One region of the Nonomuraea sp. NPDC003214 genome, then DNA from elsewhere that is predicted to be linked to it. Evidence: riboswitches for the same ligand, from Rfam matches in the RefSeq annotation. Region 1 holds a riboswitch; the other holds the start of a gene.
What was found. Region 1 has a riboswitch for thiamine pyrophosphate ahead of ACWDXC_RS26505 (purine-cytosine permease family protein). Riboswitches for the same ligand answer to the same signal wherever they lie in the genome.

Region 1 (8,850 bases):
CTTGGCGGCGTGCATGACGGCGATGAGCACGGCGGTGCGCGCCGTCGGGTCGGCGCCGCCGAGCGCGGCGGCGACGCGCTCGCGGACCTCCGCCTCGGTCCGGCCGTCGACCTCGGGCCAGCGGGTCGTGGGGAACAGCCCGAGCACCTTGGCGCGCTCCTCGGCCAGCACGCCGGCCCGGGCGAGGCGGGTGAGCAGGCGGGCGCGCAGCTTGACCGACTGGAGCTTCTGCACCCACCAGGCGGCCTTGCGCTCCTTGCCTTCGGCGATCGCGGCGAGCACGGCGTCGAGCTCCTCGTCGCCGAGCGGCGTGGGGTCGACGAGCTGGACCTTCTTGCCGTCCAGCGTCACCCGCTCGTTGACGGCCAGCTCGGCGAGCAGGGCGCCGGCGAGCACGGGGTCGAGCTGGGTGGAGGGGATGAGGGGCTTGCCGTCATCTTCCTTGTGGGCGAGAAGGAGGATTTCCTCCGCAATCGTCACTTTCATGCTTCGACACTAACGTTTCGGCCATGACTATCTCCGAGAAGTTGCACGCGATCGGCCGGCCGCTGCTGGACGCCCAGCTCGCCCACCCCACGGTGGTGGGCATCGGGCGCGGCGACCTGCCGGAGCCGGTGTTCAGGTCGTGGCTGGAGCAGGACTACCTGTTCCTGATGGACTACACGCGGGTGTTCGCCCGGCTGGCCTGGCAGGCGCCCGACGGGCACCTGGGCGATCTGGTCGACCTGGCGCACGCGACCTTCCACGAGGAGCTCGACCTGCACCGGTCGCTGTCGGCCGGGTTCGGGGCAGACCTGGAAGGGGCGCGCAAGGGTCCGGCGTGCGCGGCCTACACGGCGTTCCTGCTGGAGTCGGCGGGCTCGTACGCCGAAGGGCTGGCCGCCCTCTATCCGTGCATGTGGGGGTATTCGACGCTGGGGCAGATCCTGGCCGAGAACCCGCCCGCCGAGCCGCGCTACCGCGCGTGGGTCGACACGTACGCCGATCCGGGGTTCGCGGCGCTGGCGGCCAGGATCGCGCAGATGATCGACGAGGCCGATCCCGACCCGGCTCGGGCGGAGGCGATGTTCACCGAGGGCATGGCCCACGAGCTGGCGTTCTGGGACGTGCCGTAGCCGTCCACAGCCTGTGGACGGGGATCGTACCCTGGTGGCATGCCGGAACTTCCCGAAGTCGAATCGCTCGCCGCGTTCCTGCGGGAGCGGGCGGTGGGCCGCGCCGTGCTGGGCGTCGACGTGGTGGCCATCCAGGCGCTCAAGACGTTCGACCCGCCGGTCACCGCGCTCGGCGGGCTGACGATCACGGGCGTGTCGAGGCACGGCAAGTTCCTCGACTTCGACTGTGACGGGCTGCACCTGGTCATCCATCTGGCCCGGGCGGGCTGGCTGCGCTGGCGTGACGACCTGTCGGGCGCCAAGCCGGTGCGTCCGGGCAAGGGCCCGCTGGCCGTACGGGTGCGGCTGGCGCCCGACGAGCTGGGCCTGGCGCCCGGGTTCGAGCTGACCGAGGCGGGGACGCAGAAGCGCCTGGCCGTCTATGTGGTGAAAAATCCGGACGAGGTGCCCGGCGTCGCCGCCCTCGGCCCCGACCCGCTCGCCGACACCTTCACCGTCGACGCGCTCAAGGCCATCGTGGGCGGCAACCGCACCCAGATCAAGGGCCTGCTCCGCGACCAGAAGGTCATCGCCGGCATCGGCAACGCCTACTCCGACGAGGTGCTGCACGCCGCCCGGATGTCGCCGTTCAAGATCGCCTCGTCGCTGACCGACGCCCAGATCGCCGACCTGCACGAGGCCATCGTCACGACGCTGCACGAGGCCGTCGAGCGGGCGCGCGGGCTGGCCGCCAAGGACCTCAAGGCCGAGAAGAAGTCCGGGCTGCGCGTGCACAACCGCACCGGCCAGCCGTGCGACGTGTGCGGCGACACGATCCGCGAGGTGTCGTTCGCCGACTCCTCGCTGCAGTACTGCCCGACCTGCCAGACAGGCGGCAAGCCGCTGGCCGACCGCCGCCTGTCCAAGCTGCTGAAGTAGCTCACGCCTCCACGGGCACCGGGGTCCGGCGGCGCAGCCCGGAGGCCACCACGACGACCGACACCAGCGTGGCCAGCACCGGCACCACCAGCGCCGCGCGCACGGCGTCGATGCCGCTCGCGCCGCCGTCGAGCGCCGCCACGTTCACCACGGTCACCATCGAGATCCCGAGCGCCGCGCCGAACTGGAACGACGAGGTGATCAGCCCGCCGGCCAGCCCCTGCTCGTGCTCGGCGATGCCCTCCGTCGCCACGATGGTCACGGGCCCGTACACGAAGGCGAACATCAGCCCGATCAGCAGCATCGACGGCACCATCGCGGCGTAGGTCCAGTCCATCCCGACGCCGAGGAACATCGCGAAGGCGACCACCCCCGACACCAGCCCGCCGAGGATCACCCGCGCGTTGCCGTAGCGGTTGACCAGCACCGGCGTGAGCGTCGGCGCGAGCAGCACGTCGGCGGCGGCGATGAGCAGCGCGAGCCCGGTCTGGATGGGCGTCCAGCCGCGCAGCTCCTGGAGGTAGAGGGTGACGAGGAACTGGAAGCCCATGAACGAGGCGGTGAGCAGGGTGGCGACCACGTTCGCGCGCACGAGCGAGGCCGACCTGAACACGCCGAGGCGGACCAGCGGGTCGGCCGAGCGGCGTTCGATCGCGGTGAACGCCGCCAGCAGTGCGAACGCGCCGGCGAACGCGGCGACGGTCCAGCCCCAGCCCTCGCCCGGGTGCTCCAGCCGTACGACGCCGTAGACCAGCAGCATCATGCCGCCGGTCATCGTGACCGCGCCCGGCACGTCGAAGCGGCCACCGGCGGGACGCGGGACGGCCGGCTCCTTGATCAGCACGACGGCGGCGAGCAGGATGACGGCGGCCAGGATCACCGGCGCGAAGAACACCCAGCGCCAGCCCACCGCCGTGAGCAGGCCGCCGATGACCAGGCCGAGCGCGAACCCGGCGGCGCCCGTACCGGCGTAGACGAGCAGCGCCTTGTTGCGCTGCCTGCCCTCGGCGAACGACGTGGTGATCAACGAGAGCCCGGCCGGGGTCATGAACCCGGCGGCCACCCCGGTCACGAACCTGGCGACCAGCAGCACCCAGCCCTCGTTCGCGAACCCGCCGAGCCCGGAGAACACCAGGAACACCGTCAGCCAGAACAGGAACATGCGCCGCCTGCCCAGCAGGTCGGCCGCCCGGCCGCCGAGCAGCGTGAAACCGCCGTAGCCGAGCACGTACGCGGTGACCACGCCGCTCAGCACGCTCGTGGAGACGCCGAGGTCGGCGCGGATGGCGGGCAGGGCGACGTTCAGCATGGCAACGTCGACGCCCTCAAGGAAGATCGTTCCGCACAGCACCAGCAGCACGCCCAGCGGGCGGCCTGTCAGCCGTTCGGATGCACGCATGATCAAACTCCAGTAGTGGTTACGTTCTCGCATGTCGGTTATCTCTTGTAACCGTCAGAATCATGCGGCAGCATGGATCGACATGGAAGACGGCACTTTGAAGTCACCTGGTTACGTCGACAGCACCACCACCGACGCCGACTTCGACGTCCGCCACTGGGACGCCCGCGAGGGCTGCGAGGTCAGGCAGATCCTCGACCGCGTCGCCGACAAGTGGTCACTGCTGGTCATCGCCATGCTCGACTGCGAAAGCCTGCGCTTCTCCCAGCTCCGCCGCGAGATCGACGGCGTCAGCCAGCGCATGCTCAGCGTGACCCTGCGCAAGCTCGAACGCGACGGCCTGGTCAGCCGGACCGTCCACCCGGTGGTGCCGCCCCGGGTCGACTACGCGCTCACACCGCTCGGCCGCACCCTGCACGAGACCATCAAGGCCCTGGTGACCTGGACCGAGAACCACCAGCAGGAGATCGCCGAAGCGCGTGCGGCCTACGACGCGAGGCACGGGATGATGGAGGCATGACGGTTCCAGAAGTCGAGGCACGTGACGTCCCCGAAGGCGCCTACCTGCTCGACGTGCGCGAGCAGAACGAATGGGACGCGGGCCACGCCCCCGAGGCGGTCCACATCCCGATGACGCAGATCCAGGCCCGCGTCGAGGAGGTCCCCGCCGACCGCCAGGTCTACGTCGTCTGCCGGGTGGGCGGCCGGTCGTTCCAGGTCGCCGCCTGGCTCAACCAGATCGGCCGCGACGCGGTCAACGTCGACGGCGGCATGCAGGCATGGGCTCACGACAAGCGCCCCATGGTCAGCGAAACAGGACAGACTCCCTTCGTAGCCTGAAAACTGGCATAATGCGCGGCGGAAAATTACACAACGCGGGAGCTCGGGGCGTACCGGGCTGAGAGGGTGACCGAGGCCGTCGCCGACCGCATGAACCTGTCCGGGTAATGCCGGCGTAGGGAGCAGTGCGATGGCGCATGACGTCCGCGACGACGAAGTCCCTCTCACTCTTGAAGGGGCCGCCCCCAAAACCCTCGGAGTCCTCGACCAGGGAGCCCTCTGGGCCAACCTGGCCGTCAGCCTCCTGGGGTTCTCGGGCGCCCTGTTCCTGCTCGACCCGCTGGGCAACGCACCGCTCAGCCTGACCGCCGCGCTGGCCGCCGCCGTCGTCGGCAGCCTGATCGGCACCGCGATGGTCGGCCTGTCGGCCATCCCCGGGACCCAGACCGGCCAGCCCGCGATGGTGCTGCTGCGCGGGCTGTTCGGGGCCCGGCTCTCGTACGTGCCGACCGTGCTCAACATCATCCAGATGATCGGCTGGGGGGCGTTCGAGCTCTGGGTCATCTCCCAGGGCGCGATGGCCGTCTTCGGCGACACCGTTCCGTACGCGGTGTGGGTGATCGTCGCCGGGGTGCTGACCACGGCGCTGACGATCTGGCCGCTCGGCGCCATCAGGCTGCTGCGGCGCTACATCACGGCCCTGGTGATCGTGGCGCTGATCTGGTTCACGTTCCAGTTCCTGGGTGACGCGCCTCCGCAGAGCGGCGGGTCCTGGACCGCGTTCGCGCCGGCCGTCGACTACGTGATCGCGCTGTCGGTGTCGTGGGTGCCGCTGGCCGCCGACTTCGCCAGGCACTCGCGCTCCAGCCGGGCCGCCTTCACCGGCGTCGTCGGCGGCTACACGCTCGCCCAGGTCGCCTGCCTGGGGCTGGGCGTCTACGCGGTGGCGATCGCCGGGGCCGCCGCCGTGCAGAACGACAGCACGGCCGTGTTCGGGCCGTTCGTGGCCGTGCCGCTGGGCGCGGTGTTCTTCGGCATCCTGGTGCTGCGCGAGGCCGACCAGTCGTTCGCGAACGTCTACTCGACCACGGTCTCGCTGCAGAACCTCATGCCCCGGGTGGACCGGCGGATCCTCAGCGTCGCCATCGGCGTGCTGACCGTCGCGATCGCGCTGGTGGTCGACGTGACCTCCTACGGCGCGTTCCTGGGCGTGATCGGCGCGGTGTTCGTGCCGATGTTCGCGGTGCTGGCCGTGGACTACTTCCTGCTCGGCGGCGCCACCCGGTGGAACACCGCCGAGGACGCCCCGGCCCGCTGGTCCATGCTGGCGCCGTGGGCGCTCGGCTTCGCCGCCTACTGGCTGACGACCTCCACGCCCACGGTGGAGCAGTGGGACGGCCTCTGGGCCGCCGTGCGAGAGGCGATCGGCTTCGAGCGGCAGCCGTGGATGAACGGCGCGCTCGGTGCCGCCCTCGTGGCGGCCCTGGTGACGCTGGCGCTCGGCGCGATCAGGCGGCGCGGCGCTCGACGTTGAGCAGGTGGCGCTTGGCGGCTTCGCCCCCGGCGTAGTCGCCGAGCCCGCCGTCGTCACGCACCACTCGGTGGCACGGCACCACCACGCACACCGGGTTGGCGCTGAGCGCGTTGCCGACCGCGCGCAGCGCGCGCGGCCTGCCGATCAGCTCGCCGATGCTCTCCAGCGTCGTGGTCGTCCCGTACGGCACCGCCATCGTCTTCTGCAGCACCGTGCGTGCGAAGGGGGTGGCGAGGGCCAGGTCGACCGGCGTGGCGAAGGCCCGCAGCCGCCCCGAGAAGTAGGCGTCGAGCTCGCGGCGCACCGGGTCGAGCCGTCTCGGGTTGGGGGCGATGTGCCGGCCCACGTGGTTGGTGACGCGCTCGTACACGTCCTGCTCGTCCTCGAAGCTGCACGAGATGATGCCGCGGCCCGTCACCGCGATGATCATCCGCCCGACCGCGCCGTCGTACGTGCCGAACGCGACATCGGGCGGCCCGTCGCCTCGATAGGTGGCGGAGGTCACCCGCAACAGGGCGTCGATGTCGTCCGACATGCCTTCACCCCCTGTTGGAAACGCCGTGACCGCAGCGTATCGGACGGATCGCCCGACAAGGCCGCCACGCCGGGGGCACTATGGAGTCGTGGGGGACGAATGGGCTGGGAGTGACGATGACATAGCCCGTGCCGTGCTCGACAGCTCGCCCAACGCCGTCGTGGTCCTCGACCGGGACCAGACCGTCCTGGTCTGGAACGCCGCGGCCGAGCGGCTCTTCGGCCTGACGGCGGCCGCGATGCTCGGCCGCCGGGCGCCGATCGTGCCGGACGAGCTGACCGCCGAGCACCACGCGGTGCTGGAGCGGGTGCGCACCGGCGGGCAGGTCTCGCTGCGCACCAAGCGCGTGCGCGGCGACGGCGAGGTGCTGGATGTCCGGGTCGACATCAGCGCGCTGCGCATCGGCAGCGCCGTCGCCGGTTACGTGTGCGTCCACCACCTGGTGCAGGCCGACGACGCCGCCAAGAACCGGATGGCCCGCCGCGCCCGGCTGGTGCGGCGGCTGACCGACGTGGTCGGCGACATCAACGCCGAGCTGGAGCTGCCCGCCGTGCTCGACCGGATCTCGGCCAGCCTGACCGAGCTCACCGGGGCCGACGCGGGCGGATTCGTGCTCATCGAGGGCGACCGGCTGCGGCTGGTCAGCACCTACCAGCTTCCCGACGTGCCCAAGGGCACCACCACCGACCTGCACAACAGCCTCGTCGGCAAGCTGCTGCGCACCGGCAAGACCGTGCTGCTGGAGTCGGAGGGGCTCGACAGCCTGGTCTGGTCCAGCCTCAAGGGCCTGCACACGGTCGCGCTCGGCCTGGCGGCCGTCGGCGGGCGGCCGTACGGGGCGCTGTACGCGCTGTTCGCCCGGCGCAAGCCCGGCCACCTGGAGCTGGAGCTGCTGGAGCTGCTGGCCGGGCACGCCGGCATCGCCGTCGGCAACGCGGTCGCCTACCAGGAGGCGGTGCGGCAGCGGGCCCACGAGCGGGCGGTGTTCGACGCCAGCGCCGACGGCATCGCCGTGCTCGACCGCGAGGGGCGGGTGCTGCGCTGGAACCCGGCCGCCGCCCGGCTGACCGCCGTCCCGGCCGAGGAGGCCGTGGGGCAGCCGCCGCCGTTCCCGCAGCCCGCCCCGGGCGAGAAGCTGACGGTCCAGCTCGCCGACGGGCGCTGGCTGGACGTGGTGGGCGCGCGCATCCAGGAGACCGGCGAGCTGGTCGTCGACTTCCGCGACGTGACCGCGGCCAAGGAGCTGGAGGAGGCCAAGGACCTGTTCCTGGCCACGACCAGCCACGAGCTGCGCACCCCGATCACGATCGTGCGCGGCTTCGCCAGCACGCTCGACTCCCGCTGGGACAAGCTGAGCGACGCCGAGCGCCGCTCCGCCGTGCACACGATCGCCGAGCGGTCCAGGTCGCTCGGGCAGCTCATGGACCACCTGCTGCTGGGCGCGCGGGCCGGCGCGGAGGAGCAGGTGGTCAGGGACGAGCCGTTCGACCTGGCCGAGCGGGTGCGCGCGGCCACGCTTGGCTTACCCGTGCTGTCCGACAGCCACCGGGTCGAGGTGAGCGTCGCCGACGGGCTGCCGCTCGCGATGGGCGACGCGCTGGCCACCGACATCGTGCTCGCGCAACTGCTGGAGAACGCGTTCAAGTACTCGCCGAAGGGCGGCCTGATCAGCGTCTCCGCCCGGCCCGAGAACGGCGCGCTGGTCGTGGTCGTCGACGACGAGGGCGTGGGCATCGCGCCGGCCGACCGGGAGCGGATCTTCGAACGGTTCGTGCAGGTCGACAGCGGTGACCGAAGACGCTTCGGCGGGGTCGGCTTAGGCCTCTACATCGTGCGGAGCCTGGCCAGGGCCCAGGGCGGCGAGGTGAGCGCCCATCCGGGGCCCGGCGGCGGCACCCGTATGAGACTCGTGCTCAAGCGTGCATCCCCTATCGGATCCGACACACCGATGCGGTAACGAGGTGGTCACGGTTGAGCTGATCTATCGTCCGATGTGTACAAGCTGTGATCGAGATGCGGTTTCTGGGATTGAGTAACGGGGCATTTCGGTCGTACCGGGGAGTGTTCCCGCGGGGGGCACTGGGAGCGGGGAGGTGGGTGTGTCAAGCGTGGTGCTGCTGCCGTACGCGCCGTCCAGCGTCGCCGTTGCCCGCCAGCGTCTGAGCACCGACCTGCAGGATTGCGGGGTGTTCACCGCCGCGATCGACGACGCCGTCCTCGTGGTGAGCGAGCTGCTGAGCAACGCGCTGAGGCATGCGCATCCGCTGCCGTCGGGCATGGTGAAAGTGACCTGGCTGCGCAGCGACGATCACATCGAGGTCGCCGTGAGCGACGGGGGAGCGGCGACCGAGCCGCGGGCGGGCCGGCCGGCGCTGTCGTCACTGGGCGGCCGTGGGCTGGGCATCGTCGAGTACGTCGCGGAGAGCTGGGGGGTTCGCCACGACGGCGACACGACCACGGTGTGGGCGATCCTGCCCGCGCCCACGGGGACCGTGAACAACGGGCAGGTGCACGCGCTCAGAGAGGCCGGGTAGCCAGCACCGCGCGCTCTCCGGCCGTCCAGGCCGTC
Region 2 (8,850 bases), on a different contig from region 1:
GTCGTACGGCTGCCTGCCGGTGACCAGCTCGAACAGCATGATGCCCGCCGCGTAGACGTCGCTGCGCACGTCGGCGCCGCCGGTCGTCACCTGCTCGGGCGACATGTAGCCGATCGTGCCGATCATCACGCCGGTGCGCGTCTGGTTGGTCGCCTCGATCGCCCTGGCCAGGCCGAAGTCCACGACCTTGACCCGGCCGTCGGCGGTCAGCAGCACGTTCTCGGGCTTGACGTCACGGTGGACCATCCCGGCCTGGTGGGCCGCGCCGAGCGCCGCCAGCACCGGGATCATGATCTCCAGCGCCTCGCGGGCCGGCAGCCGGTCGCGCTCGCGCAGGATGTCACGCAGCGTCTTGCCCGGCACGTACTCCATCGACAGATAGACCACGTCGGTGTCGGTGCCCTGGTCGAAGACGTGCACCACGTTGGGGTGGGAGAGGCTGGCCACCGACTTCGCCTCGCCGATGAACCTGCGCACGAACGCCGGGTCGTCGGCGAGCGAGCGGTGCATGACCTTCAGCGCGACGGTCCGGTCCAGCCGGATGTCGAGCGCGAGGTAGACGGTCGCCATGCCGCCCCGGGCGATCCGGGACTCGACGCGGTAGCGTCCATCGAGCAGCCGGCCGACCAACGGGTCGGCAGTCGTCGTGTCCACCCCGCTGAGTTTACGGGCGTTTCGCACCCGGGAGGGCCTGACCATCCGAAACCGATGCCGACCCGTGCCCCGCCCGGCCCCTCACGTGCCGCGCCGTCGCACAGGCCACCCCGGCACCGGCCCCGGAGAGCCGGTGCGCCCCCGGCAGACGGGAAGGACGTCCCGTCAGGGGGTCAGCGGGGAGGACGCTTCGGCGTAGCGGCGGCGCGGGATGCGCCCCGCCTGCCGCGCCATGCGGCCCGCGCGGACCGCCTCGCGCATCGCCGCCGCCATCAGGTCGGGCCGCTGGGCCCGCGTCACGGCGGTGGCCAGGAGCACGGCGTCGCAGCCCAGCTCCATCGCCAGCGCCGCGTCACTGGCCGTGCCGATGCCCGCGTCCAGGATGACCGGGACCCCGGCCGCCTCGACGATCAGCTCGATGTTGTGCGGGTTGCGGATGCCCAGCCCGGAGCCGATCGGCGCGCCCAGCGGCATCACCGCCGCGCACCCGGCCTGCTCCAGCCGGCGGGCGAGCGCCGGGTCGTCGCCGATGTACGGCAGCACGGTGAACCCGTCGGCCACGAGCCGCTCGGCCGCGTCGAACGTCTCGATCGGGTCGGGCAGCAGGGTCCGCTCGTCGGCGATGACCTCCAGCTTGACCCACGAGGTGCCCAGCGCCTCCCGGGCGAGCCGGGCCGTCAGCACCGCGTCGCCCGCGGTGAAGCAGCCCGCCGTGTTGGGCAGCACCTTGATGCCGCGCTCGCGCAGCACGTCCAGCACCGAGCCGCGGGCGGCCGGGTCGAGCCGCCGCATGGCCACCGTCGTCAGCTCGGTGCCCGACGCGGCCAGCGCCTGGTCCAGCACCTCCAGCGACGGCGCGCCGCCGGTGCCCATGATGAGCCGGGAGGAGAACTTCTCCCCAGCGATGATCAGGTCATCCACCTTGCACCGCCGTCAGCACCTCCACGCGGTCGCTGTCGCGCAGCGCCGTCGTCTCCCACGCGCCGCGCGCGACGACCTCGTCGTTCACGGCCACCGCGACGCCGGTGGTGGCGGTGGTCAGGGTCTGTACGGCCTGCGCGACGGTCATGCCGTCAGCCACGTCGTGCGTACTTCCGTTGATCAGCAATTTCATGAAATATCCCGAAATCTAGCGGGTGAGCACAGGGACGCGAGGTCGCCCTCCTCGCCCTGCAGGATCGCGGCCGTGAGCGGGGCCATCAGCACCCCGCCCCGGAAATGCCCCGTGGCCAGCACCAGCCCCGGGGCCGAGCCGGGGCCGATGATCGGCAGGTTGTCCGGCGTGCCCGGCCGCAGCCCCGCCACCACGTCGGCGACCTCCAGCTCCGTCACCCCCGGGACCAGCTCCCTGGCGTCGCGCAGCAGCTCGTACAGCCCGCCGGCGGTCACCCGGGTGTCGAACCCGAGCTCCTCCTGCGTGGCCCCCACCACGAGCTCCCCGTCGCCCCTGGGTACCAGGTAGACCGGCGTGCCGTGCACCATCCCGCGCACGCACCGGCCCAGCAGCGGCTCGGGGGAGCGCAGGCGCATGATCTGCCCCTTGACCGGCCGTACCGGAACGTCGGCCAGCCCGGCGCTCCACGCCCCGGCGGCCAGGACCACCCGCTCGCCGAAGATCTCCTCCCCGGACTCCAGGCGTACGCCGGTCACCCGGCCGCCCTCGCGCGACAGCCCGGCCGCGCGCTCCCGTACCAGCGGGACGCCCCGCCGCTCCAGGGCCACGAGCAGGGCGGCGGTGACGCGGCGCGGGTCCACCCACGCGTCGCCGGGCGCCAGCAGACCGCCGCGCACGGACGGCGCCAGCATCGGCTCCAGCCGCCGGCACTCGCGCCCGGTCAGCCGCTCCACCGGCAGGCCGAGCTTCTCCATGAACGCGGCCAGCTCCCCGAGCGCGGCCAGGTCGTCCCCGCCGAACGCCACGTCCAGCGTCCCGTCGGAGCGCAGATCCAGCACGTCCCGCCCCTCGGCCGGCACCCCGCCGAGCGCCGAGAGCCCCCCGAGCGGGTCAGCCCCCGCGGCGTCGCCGAAGGAGGGAGCCGCGCCGGGCCCGGAGGCGGCGGGACCGTCCTCACCCCCAGCCGCACCCCCGGCCGGACGGCCGGTCGGATGGCCGGTCGGCTCGCCGGCCCGTGGCGCACCGCCGGATCCCGCGGGAGGTCCGTCCAGGGAGGCGCCCCCGGAGGGCGGGGGTGCGCCGGTGGCGGTGGGGCCGCTCGTGCGGGCGCCGGTCCGTCCAGGGGGGAGGGCGGCGTCGACGGTGAGGTCGGCGGCGAAGGCGGGCCAGCGGCGCAGGGCGGCGATGCCGAGCCGGAGCAGCGGCTCCTCGGTGTAGGTCACCTCGCTGACCGGCGCCAGCATCCCGGCCGCGGCGTGGGAGGCGCCCGAGGCGGGGGCCGGGTCGACCACGGTGACGGCGCGGCCCGAGCGGGCCAGGCGCCAGGCGATCGACAGTCCGACGACTCCGCCGCCCACGATCACGTCCATGTCCGCTCCCTTCGCCGGCATGATCCGGATCAGGTGTCTTGCGGTCGAAGGCCCGGTGAAGCCTTCCTCTCAGCCCGGTTACGGCCGGACTCCCGCGCGTCTTACGTCCCCCAGCCTACGGCCTCGGTGCGACGCCGCGGCACCGCCCCCGTTATGGTCATGAACGTGAATCGCGTCGTGGTGGTGGGAGCGGGTCTTGCGGGCGTGCGCAGCGTCGAGGCGCTGCGGGCACGGGGGTTCGGCGGCCGGATCACGTTGATCGGCCAGGAACGGCACCGGCCCTACGATCGGCCGCCGTTGTCGAAGGCGGTGCTGCTCGGCTCGGCCGACTCCAGCTTCGTCGACTCCGACCTGGACGCGCTGGAGGTGGACTTCCGGCCGGGCGTCTCGGCCAAGTCGCTGCGTGCGGGCGTGGTGGAGACGACCGAGGGCGAGCTGGGCTACGACGGCCTGGTCATCGCGACGGGCGCGGAGCCGATCCCGCTGCCGGGTGACGGCCCGCAGCACGTGCTGCGCACGCTGGACGACTCGCTGGAGCTGCGGGCCCGCCTGGTGCCGGGCGCGCGGGTGGTGGTCGCGGGCGCGGGCTGGATCGGCGCGGAGGTGGCCACGGCCGCCCGCCGGGCCGGCTGCGCCGTCACCGTGCTGGAGGCGGGCCGGACCCCGCTGGCGCAGGCGGTCGGCGAGGAGATCGGCGCCCGCACGGAGAGCTGGTACGACGGCATCGACCTGCGGCTGGAGACGATGGTCGCGTCGGTCGACGAGGGCGGCGTGGAGCTGGTCGGCGGCGGGTTCGTGGAGGCGCACGTGGTCGTGGCGGGCATCGGCGTCCGCCCGGCCGTGGAGTGGCTGGCGGGCTCGGACGTCGACCTGCACAACGGCGTGGTCACGGACGAGCGGCTGCGCACGTCGCTGCCCGGCGTGGTGGCGGTGGGCGACTGCGCCGCCTGGTGGTCGCGCCGCTACGGCGCCCGGCTGCGCGTGGAGCACTGGGACACCGCGCTGAGCGCCCCGGAGGTGGCCGCCGCGACGCTGCTGGGCGAGGAGGCCGTGTACGATCCGGTCCCGTACTTCTGGTCGGAGCAGTTCGGCCACATGGTGCAGTACGCCGGCCACCACCCGGCGGGCGAGCGCCTGCTCTACCGGGGCGGGCCGGAGGGCAAGTGGTCGGCCTGCTGGCTGACGGCCGAGGGCGGGCTGGCGGCGGTGCTGGCCGTCGACCGGCCCCGCGACCTCGTGCAGGGCCGCCGGATCATCCAGGAGGGCCGTCGTCTGGACGCGGAACGCCTGGTAGATCCAGATGTACCCCTACGGGATTGTGTTGTTTGAGCAAGCGCGGCATGTGGTAGTTGTGGTTTCGTGACGCTTTCTGTTGCACAGATCGACCGGGAGACCGACCAGCTCGTTGACGAGTGGCTCACTCTCCCCGAAGTGGCCCAGCGCCTCGACCTCTCGATGGGACGGGCCAAGCAACTCCTCAAGGATCACAAGCTGCTCGGCGTGCGCCGCGGCAGCGGCGGGCCACAGGTGCCCGCGGTGTTCCTCGACGGAAAGGACGTGGTGAAAGGCCTTCCGGGCACGCTGACCGTGCTCCGCGACGCCGGGTACGACGATGTGGAGGCGCTGCGCTGGCTGTTCACCCCTGACGACTCGCTGCCGGGGTCGCCCGTCCAGGCGATCAAGGCCGGTCGTCACACCGAGGTCAAGCGCCGTGCCCAAGCCCTCGCTTTCTGACGCCCGCCTCTACCTGTGCACCGACGGGCGGCGTGACAGGGGCGACCTGGCCGATTTCCTCGACGCGGCGCTGGCCGGCGGCGTGGACATCGTCCAGTTGCGGGAGAAGGGCCTGGAGGCGCGCGAGGAGCTCGCGCTCCTGGAGGTCTTCCGCGACGCCTGCGACCGGCACGGCCGGCTGCTGGCGGTCAACGACCGGGCCGACATCGCCTTCGCCGCCCGGCCTGACGTGCTCCATCTGGGGCAGGACGACCTTCCGGTGACGGTCGCGCGAGAAATGCTCGGCGACGACATCGTCATCGGCCGGTCCACCCACTCCGCCGCCGAGGCTTCCGCCGCGGCGGTGGAGGAGGGCGTCGACTATTTCTGCTGTGGGCCGATCTGGCCCACGCCGACCAAGCCGGGCCGGCACGCGCCGGGCCCGTCGCTGCTCCGGCACGCGGCGGCGCTCGGCGGTGACCGGCCCTGGTTCGGCATCGGCGGCATCGACCTGGCCAACCTGGACGAGGTCATGTCCTACGGGGTCCGCCGCGTCGTGGTGGTGCGCGCCATCACCGAGGCCGACGACCCCGGGGCAGCCGCCGCCGAGTTCGCCAAGCGGCTCACGTCCGCCGTGACGTAGCCGCCACGGCGAGCCCGGCCAGCGCGGTGCGGGCTTCGGGCGTGATCGGCGCCTGGTCGAGCGAGGCGAGCGCCTCGCCGAGATAGTCGCCGATCATGTCCTCGCACGCCCGCAGCGCGCCCGTGCCTTCGATGATCTCGCGCAGCGCGGCCACGCCAGGCTCGTCGAGCTCGGGGTCGCCGAGCAGGCGGCGCACCACGCCGGCCTGCTCCGGGGTGGCGGCGGCCAGGGTGCGCGCCACCAGCATCGTCCGCTTGCCCTCACGCAGGTCGTCGCCGGCCGGCTTGCCGGTCTGCGCGGGGTCGCCGAACACGCCGAGGATGTCGTCGCGCAGCTGGAAGGCGATGCCGACCCGGGTGCCGTACGTGGTGCACAGCTCGTCGATCCACGGCTCCAGGCCGCCGGAGGCGAGCGCCAGGCCGAGGCGGAGCGGGTGCTCGACGGAGTACTTGCCGCTCTTGTACAGGGCCACGCGCAGCGCCGAGTCGAAGGTGTTCTCGCCGTGCGCCTGCTCCAGCAGGTCGAGATACTGGCCGCACATGAGCTCGGTGCGCATGTGGTCGTGCACCGGCTGGGCCGCCGCCAGCGCCCGCGCGGGCAGGCCGCTGGTGCGCCACATCTCGCCCGACCAGATCAGCAGCAGGTTGCCGAGCAGGATCGCGGCGCCCTCGCCGAACTGCGTGGCCGAGCCGTGCCAGCCCGACTTCTCGTGCAGCGTCTGGAAGCGCCGGTGGGCGGCCGGCATGCCGCGGCGCAGGTCGCTCTTGTCCATCACGTCGTCGTGCACCAGGGCGCTGGCCTGCAGCAGCTCCAGCGAGGCGGCGGCGGTGAAGATCTCCGGCACGTCGCCGCCTCCGGCAGCTCGCCAGCCCCAGTAGCAGAAGGCCGGGCGCAGTCTCTTGCCGCCCGCCAGCAGCTCGTCGGCGGCGGTGCGCAGCGGCTCCAGGTCGGGGTCGCCGGTGACGGGCAACTGCCGTTCGACGAACTCCCTGATGCGACGGTCCACCTGGGCGCGCAGGTTGTCCATCTTCGCGGCGTCTGTGCTCATGCCTTGAGACTAGTGGCCGGACATATCGGCCATACCGAGCAGGTAGAGAGTCGGGCGCCGCACGGCCACCGGGTAATCTTGTCGCATGGCCCTTGGTCGACCCTCCGTCCTGCCCGATCGCGTCCCCACCGTCCGGGAGCTGCTCGCCTCCGGCGGCCGGTCGTTCTCCTTCGAGTTCTTCCCGCCGAAGACCGACGAGGGCGAGCGCCAGCTGTGGAAGGCGATCAGGGAGCTGGAGTCGCTGCGGCCGACGTTCGTCTCGGTGACCTACGGCGCGGGCGGCACCACCCGTGACCGCACCGTCGACATCGTGGAGCGGGTCGCGCGCGGCACCACGCTGACGCCCGTCGCCCACTTCACCGCCGTCAACCACTCCGTGCGCGAGCTACGCCACCTGGTCGGCCGCTTCGCCGACGCCGGGGTGCGCAACATCCTGGCCGTGCGCGGCGACCCGCCCGGCGACCCGGGCGGCGAGTGGGTCCAGCACCCCGAGGGCGTCCTCTACGCCGAAGAGCTGGTGCGGCTGATCCGCCAGGCCGGCGACTTCTGCGTGGGCGTGGCCGCCTTCCCCTACAAGCACCCGCGCTCGCCGTCCATCGAGTCCGACACCGAGTTCTTCGTGCGCAAGTGCCGCGCCGGGGCCGATTACGCGATCACGCAGATGTTCTTCCAGGCCGACGACTACCTGCGGCTGCGCGACAGGGTGGCGGCCCGGGGCTGCGACACGCCGATCATCCCGTGCGTGATGCCGGTGACGCAGATGAGCACGATCGCCCGCTCCGAGCAGCTGTCCGGCGCGCCGTTCCCGCCCGACGTGGCGGCCCGCTTCGAGGCCGTCGCCGACGACCCGGCCGCCGTGCGCGCGCTCGGCATCGAGCACGGCGCCGAGCTGTGCCAGCGGCTGCTCGACGAGGGCGCCCCCGGCATCCACTTCATCACCTTCAACCGCTCCAGCGCCTCGCGCGAGGTGTTCCAGCGGATCGAGCCGGCGCCCGTCCCGGGCTGATCTCCTGTTGACTGGACGGGTGATCGCAGACTTCTGGCTCGACCCGTCCTGCCCCTACACGTGGCTCACCTCCCGCTGGCTCGTGGAGGTGACCCGGGTGCGGCCGGTCGAGGCACGCTGGCACGTGATGAGCCTGTCGGTGCTCAACGAGGGGCGCGACGACGATCCCGAGGGCGACCCGGAGGGCTACCTGTGGGTGCCCGCCCGGCTGTGCGCCTCCGTGGCCGACCGCTACGGCTCCGACGCGCTCGGCCGCCTCTACACCGCGCTGTGGACCACCGGCGGCGACGACCAGGACTGGCTCGGCGACCTGGCGACGGCCCTGCGGGCCGCCGGCCTGCCGGAGGACCTCGCCGACGCGGCGCTCACCCCCGAGTCCGACGACCTCGTACGGGCCTCGCACGCGCGGGCGATGGCCGCGATCGGCGGCGAGTCGGGCACGCCGGTCGTCGCCGTGACCGCGTCGCCGGGGGAGCGTGTCGCCTTCTTCGGCCCGGTGATCTCCCGCGTCCCCGAGGGCGAGGCGGCCGGGCGGCTGTGGGACGGCGTGCTGCTGGTGGCCGGCACCCCGCACTTCCACGAGCTCAAGGGGCGGCCGAGGGCGAACCCTGTGCTGCGCTGAGCGGCGCCGCCACCCGCCCGCAGGGGGACCGGGCGGGTGACGGCAGGGGACCTGCGATCGGAGAGTAAAAGAGCGTGTGCTCTCTGTAATGTTTCGTGCCCCGTGCCAAGCCTGATAAAACCTCACGTCAGACGAAGGGCAGCGGGAGGGGTCAGGCGGAGGCCGGCGGGAGGGGCCAGGGGGAGGGCGGCGGGAGGGGGAGCGGGCGGGCCGCGATCGCGTACGCCTCGTGGCCGCCGGGGAAGACGAAGCCGGTCAGCAGGTCGGTGAAGCCCATGCTGGCGTAGAGGTGGCGGGCGGCCGTCGGCCGGTCGTGCGTCGACAGGACCGCGGTGCGCTCGGGGCGGCCGGCGCACAGCGTGGTGATCATCGCGCGGCCGATGCCCTTGCCCTGGTAGTCGGGGTGCACGTGGATCTCGGCCAGCTCGAAGGCGTGGCCCATCCAGGCCTCGGCGGCCTCGTCGCCCGCGCGCTCGCGCAGGGCCCGCAGCACGACCTCGTGCCACCACTGGCCCGGCGCGCCGCGGAACCCGTACGCGAACCCGACGACCAGCGGACTGGCCGTACGGGGTGAATCGTGCAATTCTGCGAAATAGCACTGGAAATAGGGATATGTCCCATGATTTCGCATGATTGTGGTGCGGCCGGCGATCTGCTCGGCGGGCGGGCGCATGGCGGCG

Region 2: linked by a shared signal. The riboswitch ahead of ACWDXC_RS24155 (FAD-dependent oxidoreductase) and the one ahead of ACWDXC_RS26505 (purine-cytosine permease family protein) in region 1 are both predicted to bind thiamine pyrophosphate.

Annotation. Positions count from the first base shown of each region.
Region 1 is NZ_JBSFSX010000008.1:312,511-321,360, reverse strand. It holds gene ACWDXC_RS26535 (GOLPH3/VPS74 family protein) at 1-486, opposite strand, end outside; gene ACWDXC_RS26530 (TenA family protein) at 510-1,115, shown strand; gene ACWDXC_RS26525 (Fpg/Nei family DNA glycosylase) at 1,155-2,033, shown strand; gene ACWDXC_RS26520 (MFS transporter) at 2,035-3,432, opposite strand; gene ACWDXC_RS26515 (winged helix-turn-helix transcriptional regulator) at 3,515-3,952, shown strand; gene ACWDXC_RS26510 (rhodanese-like domain-containing protein) at 3,949-4,272, shown strand; TPP riboswitch at 4,298-4,411, shown strand; gene ACWDXC_RS26505 (purine-cytosine permease family protein) at 4,403-5,746, shown strand; gene ACWDXC_RS26500 (methylated-DNA--[protein]-cysteine S-methyltransferase) at 5,721-6,281, opposite strand; gene ACWDXC_RS26495 (ATP-binding protein) at 6,415-8,238, shown strand; gene ACWDXC_RS26490 (ATP-binding protein) at 8,381-8,815, shown strand; gene ACWDXC_RS26485 (YidC/Oxa1 family membrane protein insertase) at 8,799-8,850, opposite strand, start outside.
Region 2 is NZ_JBSFSX010000007.1:453,740-462,589, reverse strand. It holds gene pknB (Stk1 family PASTA domain-containing Ser/Thr kinase) at 1-654, opposite strand, end outside; gene ACWDXC_RS24165 (thiazole synthase) at 820-1,575, opposite strand; gene thiS (sulfur carrier protein ThiS) at 1,568-1,768, opposite strand; gene ACWDXC_RS24155 (FAD-dependent oxidoreductase) at 1,765-3,138, opposite strand; TPP riboswitch at 3,128-3,244, opposite strand; gene ACWDXC_RS24150 (NAD(P)/FAD-dependent oxidoreductase) at 3,298-4,467, shown strand; gene ACWDXC_RS24145 (Rv2175c family DNA-binding protein) at 4,498-4,872, shown strand; gene thiE (thiamine phosphate synthase) at 4,850-5,494, shown strand; gene ACWDXC_RS24135 (polyprenyl synthetase family protein) at 5,475-6,542, opposite strand; gene metF (methylenetetrahydrofolate reductase [NAD(P)H]) at 6,628-7,548, shown strand; gene ACWDXC_RS24125 (mycothiol-dependent nitroreductase Rv2466c family protein) at 7,568-8,170, shown strand; gene ACWDXC_RS24120 (GNAT family N-acetyltransferase) at 8,322-8,850, opposite strand, start outside.